DNA from 2 places in the Spirillospora sp. CA-142024 genome. Region 2 is predicted to be linked to the other one. Evidence: riboswitches for the same ligand, from Rfam matches in the RefSeq annotation. Region 2 holds a riboswitch; the other holds the start of a gene.
What was found. A riboswitch is a leader RNA that binds a small molecule or an ion and turns the genes downstream of it on or off. The one in region 2 is predicted to bind cyclic di-AMP.
Positions count from the first base shown of each region.

Region 1 (4,252 bases), 2.2 Mb from region 2:
GCACCCAGCCGCGTTTCTCCAGCCGCGAGACCACGTGGGACAGCCGGGACAGCGACCCGTCGGCGAGGTCGGCGAGGTCGCCCATCCGGATCGTGCGCTCCCGGCTCATCGACAGGGCGGACAGCACCTGGTACTCGAAGTGGCTGATGCCGGCGTCTCGCTGCAACTGCCGGTCGAGGGCGGCCGGCAGCCTGATCACCACGCTGACCAGTCCCAGCCAGGCCTGCATCTCCTCGTCGGTCAGCCAGCGGGGCTCCTGGGACGCGTCCATGCCCCGACTCTAAGCCGGGTCACCCCGGCGTTCACCAGGCGGTGGGTTTGTCCGGTGTGTGGAGCCAGACCCTGAAGAACGCGCCGAGGTCCTGCCCGGAGACCTGCTCGGCCAGTGCCTCGAAGTCCTCGGTGGAGGCGTTGCCGTACTTCTTGGTCGCCACCCAGGTGCGGACCAGCCGCAGGAACCGCTCGTCACCGATCTTGTGGCGGAGCGCCTGGAGCGTCATCGCGCCGCGGAAGTACATCGCGCGGTGGAACATCTGGTCGCGGGTGGGGTCGGCGATCACGACGTCCCAGAACGGGGGCCGGTCCGGCTGGATGGGCGGCGGGTCGTCGTAGGACTGCTGGAAGGCGAGCTGCGCGGACTGGCCGCCGTGCCGCTCGGCCCAGTACCACTCGACCCACTTCGCGAAGCCCTCGTTCAGCCAGACGTCCTTCCAGCGGCGCACGGAGACGCTGTCGCCGAACCACTGGTGGCTGATCTCGTGGGCCACGCCCTTCTCGACAGGCGGGCTCTGGTAGGTCGGCCGTGTCTGGGTCTCCAGCGCGTTCTCGAGGTTCAGCGGCGGGCCGGAGTCGTTCTCGACGATGGACCCGGTGCTCGTGAACGGGTAGGCGCCGAAGTAGCCGGGCAGTTCGTCGGTCACCCGCGTGGTGTGGCGCGGAGTGTCGAGCGAGTTGGGGTCCGACGCCACCTCCGGGTCGACCGCGTCGAGCTGCGGGACGCCCGTGCCTGTCGTGGTCGTGGAGACGTTGAACCGCCCGATCGAGTTGGTCACCAGGTACGTCGCCATCGGGCGGTCCTCTCGCCACAGGAAGGTGTCCTTGCCGCCGGCGGTCCGCTGCCGGAGGAGGCGGCCGTTGGAGATCGCCTTGAGGCCGTGCGGCACGGTCGTCTCGACCGTGAACAGCGCCTTGTCGGTCGGATGGTCGTTGGCCGGGAACCAGGTGGACGCCCCGTCGGGTTCGCCCATGACCGTGGCGCCGTCCTTGGTGGCCAGGAACCCGTACGGCAGGTCGAAGACGACCGGGCCGCTCAGCGGCCGGGGCACACCGTCGTACCGGACGGTCACGCTGAACGACCTCAGCTTCCGCAGCCCTCTCCGCGGCGTGATCTCCAGTTCACGCTCGCCCGTGCGCTCGAACGAAGCCTTGTGGCCGTTCACGCGCACCGACCGGACGATCATCTTGTAGAAGTCGAGGTTGAACCGGGACAGGTTCTGGGTGGCGGTGGCCGTGATCGTCGTCGTGCCGGTGAGCCGGTCGGTGCCGGGGTCGTACGCGGTCTTCAGGTGGTACCGCTCGACGTCGTACCCGCCGTTGCCGAGGTCGGGGAAGTAGGAGTCGCCGAGGCCGGGTGAACCGGGCTCGTACCGGACGTCGGCCGCCGCCGCGGGCGCGAACAGCCCGAGCGTCGTCGCGCCTGCCGCGGCCACCGCCAGCGGAAGCCGGTGCGCGGACCTGGGAATCGCCATCGGATGCCCTCTCCGTCGATGTCGGACGATCACCTTGGGGCGATCTATACAAGATCATTACCGCGCCGGGCGGGAAATGTCGATCATGCTTCGGTCGGCGCCCGGCCGGACACCAACGCGCTGAGCTGGGCGGTTCGTGATTTTGGGGGAGTTTGCCTTCCTTTGGTGGTCCATGTAGCTTGTCGTCCCATCAAGGTGCTCGCCAGGCACTTCCGTGTTATGTGTCCCACGGGGCACGAACGCCTCATCCGGCACCGCCGGCCGTCCATGCGCACGCCACGCGTGCAGGTCTGAGCGCACGCCCGCAGGTGTTCCCATAACGCGGCCCCGACGCGGCCGCGCACCCATACCCATCAGCGCCGCTCTTTCGCGCACGGGACACCGGTCCCGTGGACGGGCCCAGCGCCCACGGATCGCAGCGGCGAACGCCGAGTCCGCCATCGCGCGGAGCCGGGGACCCAGCGTGCCGGACTCCAGGCAGTCCCGCACCGGGGTGAATCGGCCTGCTCCCAGGCCGTAGGGCGACTTCCACGTCCGAACCCGTCAGCTAACCCGGTAGGCGGCTTGGAAGAAGGAGTCCCCCTTGAAAGGCAAGCACAGCAAGAGCCGCAGACCTCTGCGTCTGAACCCCGGCGCCACCGGCGCCCTCGTGGGCCTCGCCTTCGTGGGCGTGGCGGCGACGACGGCGGCGCACGCGTCGATCCTGTCGTCCGGTTCGGACGGCGGCGACAAGGTGACCGCCGCCGTGGCGACGCTTCCCGTGAAGCGGACGCACTCCAAGAAGGCGGCGCACGCATCGAGCGACAGCCGCGCCGACGCGAAGGCCTCGGATGATTCGGGGAGCAGCCGCTCCAAAGTGATAGCCCGGGCCAAGACCTGGCACCCGCACACCGACCAGAGGGTCCCTTACAGCCAGACGAGCACTCACAACGGATACCGCACCGACTGCTCGGGCTTCGTGTCAATGGCGCTGGGCCTTTCCAAGCCCGGCCTCAACACCGTCGGGCTGGCGGCATCGAGGTACACCGAGCGCATCAAGATGTCCGAGCTCAAGAAGGGCGACCTCGTGATGGACGCGCTCGGGACCAACACCACCCGGCACGTGGTCATCTTCGAGAAGTGGACCGACAGCAAGCACACGTCCTACTGGGCGTACGAGCAGCGTGGCCACTACGGCACCGACCACCGCACGCGCGACTACGGCCTGTCCGACAGCGAGTACAAGGCGTACCGGCCGACGAACCTCTGAGGAGACGGTGAGACACGCCCGGCCGAGACCTCCCGGCCGGGCGTTCTCCCATGCCGTCCTCGCCGCGCACATGAAAGGCGTGAAAGGTGAGGGCGCGGGCGTATGGAGTCCGTCAAGACGGGATCGGCGGCCGCCGGGCCGGGGTTGTCTCGATGAGCCGTCGCCGAATGGGCGAGGCTCGGGCTGGAAGGATGGGGAGCATGGCCAGGGGGCAGCTCCGCGTCTACCTGGGGGCCGCCCCCGGTGTCGGGAAGACGTACGCGATGCTCTCGGAGGCGCGGCGGCGGTGCGAGCGGGGCACCGACGTGGTCGTGGGATATGTCGAGACGCATGACCGGCCGCGTACCGAGGCGCTGCTGGACGGGCTGGAGGTCGTCCCGCGCCGGAGGCTGACCTACCGGGAGACGGAGTTCACCGAGCTGGACACGGCCGCGGTGATCGCCCGCGCCCCGGCGGTCGTCCTCGTGGACGAGCTGGCGCACACGAACGTCCCCGGCGGCGGGCATGCCAAGCGGTGGCAGGACGTCGACGACATCCTGGACGCCGGCATCGACGTCATCTCGACCCTGAACATCCAGCATCTGGAGTCGGTCAACGACGTCGTGGAGCAGATCACCGGGGTCGCGCAGCGGGAGACGGTGCCCGACGAGGTGGTCCGCCGCGCCGGCCAGGTGGAGCTCGTCGACATGGCGCCGGAGGCGCTGCGCCGGCGGATGGCGCACGGCAACGTCTACCGGCCGGAGAAGGTCGACGCGGCGCTGTCCAACTACTTCCGGGTCGGCAACCTGACGGCGCTGCGGGAGCTGGCGCTGCTGTGGCTGGCCGGCAAGGTGGACGAACAGCTCGACCGGTACCGCGCCGACCACGGCATCGCCGGGACGTGGGAGGCGCGCGAGCGGATCGTCGTCGCGCTGACCGGCGGCCCCGAGGGCGCCACGCTGCTGCGCCGGGCCACCCGCATCGCCGCCCGGTCGAAGGGCTCGGACCTGCTCGCCGTCCACGTGGCGCACGGGGACGGCCTGACCGGGGCGCGGCCGAAGGACCTGGCCCGGCAGCGGCAGATCGTGGAGGGCCTCGGCGGCACCTACCACCAGGTCGTCGGCGACGACGTGCCGCGGGCGCTGCTGGACTTCGCGCGCGGCGTGAACGCGACCCAGCTCGTCCTCGGGGTGTCGCGGCGCGGCCGGTTCGCGCAGCTGCTGCGCCCGGGCATCGGGGTGACGACGACGGCGCGGTCCGGCTCGATCGACGTGCA
Region 1 is NZ_CP192077.1:1,578,029-1,582,280, reverse strand. Features, by position in the region: gene ACQPZP_RS07740 (MarR family winged helix-turn-helix transcriptional regulator) at 1-271, opposite strand, end outside; gene ACQPZP_RS07735 (M1 family metallopeptidase) at 303-1,748, opposite strand; cyclic di-AMP (ydaO/yuaA leader) riboswitch at 2,165-2,326, shown strand; gene ACQPZP_RS07730 (NlpC/P60 family protein) at 2,332-2,997, shown strand; partial or broken gene ACQPZP_RS07725 (DUF4118 domain-containing protein) at 3,198-4,252, shown strand, end outside.
Region 1: linked by a shared signal. The riboswitch ahead of ACQPZP_RS07730 (NlpC/P60 family protein) and the one ahead of ACQPZP_RS18075 (CHAP domain-containing protein) in region 2 are both predicted to bind cyclic di-AMP.

Region 2 (4,252 bases):
AAGTCGACGCCGTGCGGGACGGACGGGTTCGACCAGACGTTCGGGATCCCGCGGGCGGTGAAGCGGCCGTGGGCCGTCAAGCAGGGGTGGTCGGGGTTCGGGGAGGTTCCGGCGGAGCCGTGCCGCGGTGGCGGGGCGCGGGGTGTGGCGTGGCGGCCTGATCTGGGGATCGGACGGCCCGTGCTGCACACGACGGGCATCGTGGGGGACAAGATCGTGGCGGTGCTCACCCTGCATCCGGCGGGGACGTCGTTCGGGGCGGCGGCGGCGCGGATCACGACGTTGACGAGGCAGGTCTGCCGGGCATCGTGACGGGCGTCACAGGGCGGGGCAGGGTTGCCTACTGGGACGGTCACTAGAACCCGTCGAGTTCGGACGCGAAGGGAAAACCCGGGCAAAGTTCTGGACTGTTTACCAGGATATGGGCGAATAGTCCTTCGCTGACGTATGTAGCTTTTTCTCCCAGGGCAGTGACGCCGAACGGGGGACAGGGTTGTCGGAAGCGGAGGGCGCCCAGCCCGGTGCGGACCTTCAGGACTTGCGGGGCGCCGCGCACGACCGCGCGGTGCTGGCCGAGGCGCGGGTCATGCTGGCCCGGCGGCTCGGCGTCCCGCCCGGGGAGGCCCTGCAGCACCTGATCTGGCTCGCGCGCGACATGGACATTGAGCTGGCCGAGGCGGCTGCCCTGCTGGTCAAGGACGGGGGCGGCGGCCCGATGGGGGCCGTGGTGGCGGGCCGCCGGGCGCCGCGTGCGGAGGACGGCGCGGAGGAGCCCCAGGCCGTCCTGTCCGATGCCGAGGACGTTCTGCGCCGGGTGACGGCCGAGGACACCGCGGGTGACGCGGAGCTCCTTGAGGGGCTGCCCGCCGATTCGGTCGCGAAGGCGGTCCTGGACGGGACGCTCGACTCCGCTGCGCACCTGGTGCCGGTCCGAGGGCCGGACGGCAATGTGGCGGACTTCCTCTACGCCGACCTCAACGGCGTCGCCAAGGACATGTTCGGGCGCGGCCGGGAGGAGCTCACCGGGCTGCGGCTGCTGCGGACGGATCCGGGGGCGGCGCTCAGCGGCCTGTTCGACGAGTACGTCGAGGTGCTGGAGTCCGGGACGCATTTGGAACGTTCCTCGTTCCTGTACTCGACCGCCCAGCGAGGCCTGTCCCGCTCGTCCCGGATGAGCGTGCGCTGCGTCCCGGTGCCGACCGGCGTCTGCGTGAGCTGGCGGTACCACTTCGCCGAGGACCGGGTCACCAGGCGGCTGGAGCGGGTCGAGCGGCTCGCACTGATCGGGTTCGGCGAGTGGGACCTCGCCACCGGGGAGGCCGACTGGACGCCGCAGATGCTGGCCAACTACGGCCTGGCCCCGGACGAGGTGCCGCCGATGCCGCACGATCTGCCGAAGGTGGTGGCGGACGACGACCTTCCGCTGGTCGAGGAAGCCGTCCAGACGATGTTCTCGCGCCGCGAACCGGTGGAGGCCGAGCACCGCGTGATCGGCAAGGACGGGACGCCGCGGCATCTGTGGGTCTTCGCCGAGCCGGTGCTCGGCGAGTCCGGGCTGCCGATCTCGATCAACATCGTCTCGCAGGACATCACCCGGCGGCGCGGGGTGGAGCGGGCGCTGGCCGAGACCCGGCGGCAGATGCTGCGGCAGCAGGCGCGGACGGCGCAGGAGCGGCGCGTGGCGGTCACCCTGCGGCGCGCGATCCTGCCGGACGAGGACGAGGTTGAGCGGCTGCCGGGCCTGGTCACCGCGCTGCGCAGCCTGGCGGCGGAGAGCACGGCCCGCATCGGCGGCGACTGGTTCGCCACCCGAACGCTGCGGGACGGCCGGGCGATGTTCGCCATCGGGGACGCGGCCGGGCACGGGCTGCCCGCGGCGGCCGCGATGGCGCGGACCCGCAACGGCCTGCTCGGCCTCGCCTGCACAGGGGAGCCGGCGGGGCGGCTGGTGGGCTGGCTGAACGAGCTGGTCGGCAACATGGACCCGCCCGCCACCGGGACCGCCGTGGTCGCCCACTACGACCCGTCGCGGCACGTCCTGGAGTGGACGTGCGCGGGTCATCCGCCGCCGATCCTGGTCCGGGACGGGCGGGCGACGCTGCTGGAGGTCGTCCGCGACCCCATGCTCGGCGCCATGCCGGGCTGGGAGTACACGACGATCACCACGACCCTGCACCCGGGCGACATGCTCTTCCTGTACACCGACGGCCTGGTGGAGCGCAGGGACGCTGACCTGGACGAGCGGATCGTCCGCCTCACCGGGATCCTGCGGGACTGCGCGCCGCGCCCCGAGCTGGTGCTGGACGAGGTGCTGGCGCGGATGGAGCACGACCGGGCGGCGGACGACACCACCCTCTTCGCTCTCTACGTGGAGTGACGGCCGGGCGCCCTCGGTGACGAAGGGCATCCTTGACCTGCGAAGATCGCACCGTGTGACTTAGGACTCACTCCGTGGGGCGCGGGTGCCCGGCGGGCACCGCCCCGCGCACGCCCGTCTGGCGCCGACTTTACGTTCTTTACCTTTTCCCGGAAGGCCGGTAAGGCCCGCCGGCAAAGGGCTGAGGCGCACTTCGAGAAAGATCGGGAAGATGCGGTGCCCGTCCGGTGTTGGTGGTTCCTTGGAAGGGCTTTGAGCAGGCACAACACTGTTTTATGCCTGGTTTGCTTTTCTTGAGAAGGTTGGTACCTTCTATCCGAATCACGCAGCGCGTTCCACGCGTTGCCGCGCAGCGCGTCCCATGCGTTGCCGCCGGTCGTTCCAAGGGCGGCCGAGGATCGCGGAGCGGAATCCGCACGCGATGCGCGCCAGACGATGCGCGCACCCTCATCAAGATCAGTCACTGAGATACATCCGAACATGAGCACCGCCCCCGCGGTGCGAGGCCGAGTCCGTCCCGGTCGACACGACCGGACGGAGCCGGGGACCCAGGTTCCAGGGGTGAATCGGCGCGCCCGAGAGCCGCGCCGTAGGGCTGCTTCCATGCCCGAATCCGTCAGCTAACCCGGTAGGCGTCATGGAAGACAAGGAGATTCCCTGCATGACCGGTCGTTTCAATCGACTTTCGCTCAACCGCTTCTCGCACGAGGACAAGGCCGTCGGCGTCGCCGCCGGCGCGGTCCTGGCCGGGGCGGTCGGGCTCGCAATGTTCAACCCCCTCACCGGCGGCTCGGCCGCCGCGGAGACCCCCGCCCAGGCGGCCGCGGTCGTCCAGAAGAGCGGTGTCTCGCACCAGTCCGCGAAGACCAAGACCGTCTCCGCGGCGACCGAGGCTCGCCGTGAGGGCTGGAAGGTGCCCCCGCACGCGGTCAAGCCCGCCGAAGTGATCAAGCTGGCGGAGAAGCAGGTCGGCGTCCGCGAGAACAAGAGCGGCGACACGAAGTACCACAAGTGGTACATCTCGACCCCGCACGCCAAGGCCACCGCGAAGCGCGACGGCGGCTTCCCCGTCCGCGACTACAACGGCGCCCAGTGGTGCAACATGTTCGTGTCGTGGCTCGGCGCGCAGACCGGCGTCAAGAACATGGGCTGGGACGCCTACACCGTCCAGCACGCCACCTGGTTCAAGGACCACGGCCGCTGGGGGCACACCGCCAAGCCCGGCGCGGTCGTGTTCTACGACTGGCAGGACGGCTCCGACGGCAGCATCGGTGACATCGACCACGTCGGCATCGTCGTGAAGGACAACGGCGACGGCACCATCCGCACCGTCGAGGGCAACACCGGCAACGCCGTCCACAATAAGGTGCGCGAGAAGTCCCAGGTCGTGGGGTACGGCTACCCCGACTACGCGCGCTGACCCATGCACGCCCCCGAAGGCGCCCGGCCCCCCGGCCGGGCGCCTTCAGGCGTTCCAGGGGGATGTGCCCAGTGCTTCCGTGAAGGCGGGTAATGCCAAGCATTGACAGCTTTTGATCCCCCTTGGACCTCAGCCGGTCGTTCCTGGAAAGGAATCACTGGCACGCGGCGGTCTGCGAAAGGGGATGCCCAGGTGCGCCCGGATGTCAGTGTGGTGGTGATCGCCTACAACGACGCGCGGAGGCTCCCCCGGGCGATCGCCTCGACGCTGGCGCAGTCGCTGGGCGGCGTCGAGACGATCGTCGTGGACGACGCCAGCACCGACGGCACGGGCGAGATCGCCGACCGGCTGGCCGCGGCCCACCCGGGACGGGTCCGGGCCGTCCACCTTCCGGTCAACTCCGGCGGCTGCGGCCGCCCCCGCAACACCGGGATCGAGGTCTCGGCCGGCCGGTA
Region 2 is NZ_CP192077.1:3,731,344-3,735,595, forward strand. Features, by position in the region: gene ACQPZP_RS18065 (hypothetical protein) at 1-312, shown strand, start outside; gene ACQPZP_RS18070 (PP2C family protein-serine/threonine phosphatase) at 494-2,377, shown strand; cyclic di-AMP (ydaO/yuaA leader) riboswitch at 2,872-3,027, shown strand; gene ACQPZP_RS18075 (CHAP domain-containing protein) at 3,039-3,797, shown strand; gene ACQPZP_RS18080 (bifunctional glycosyltransferase/CDP-glycerol:glycerophosphate glycerophosphotransferase) at 3,990-4,252, shown strand, end outside.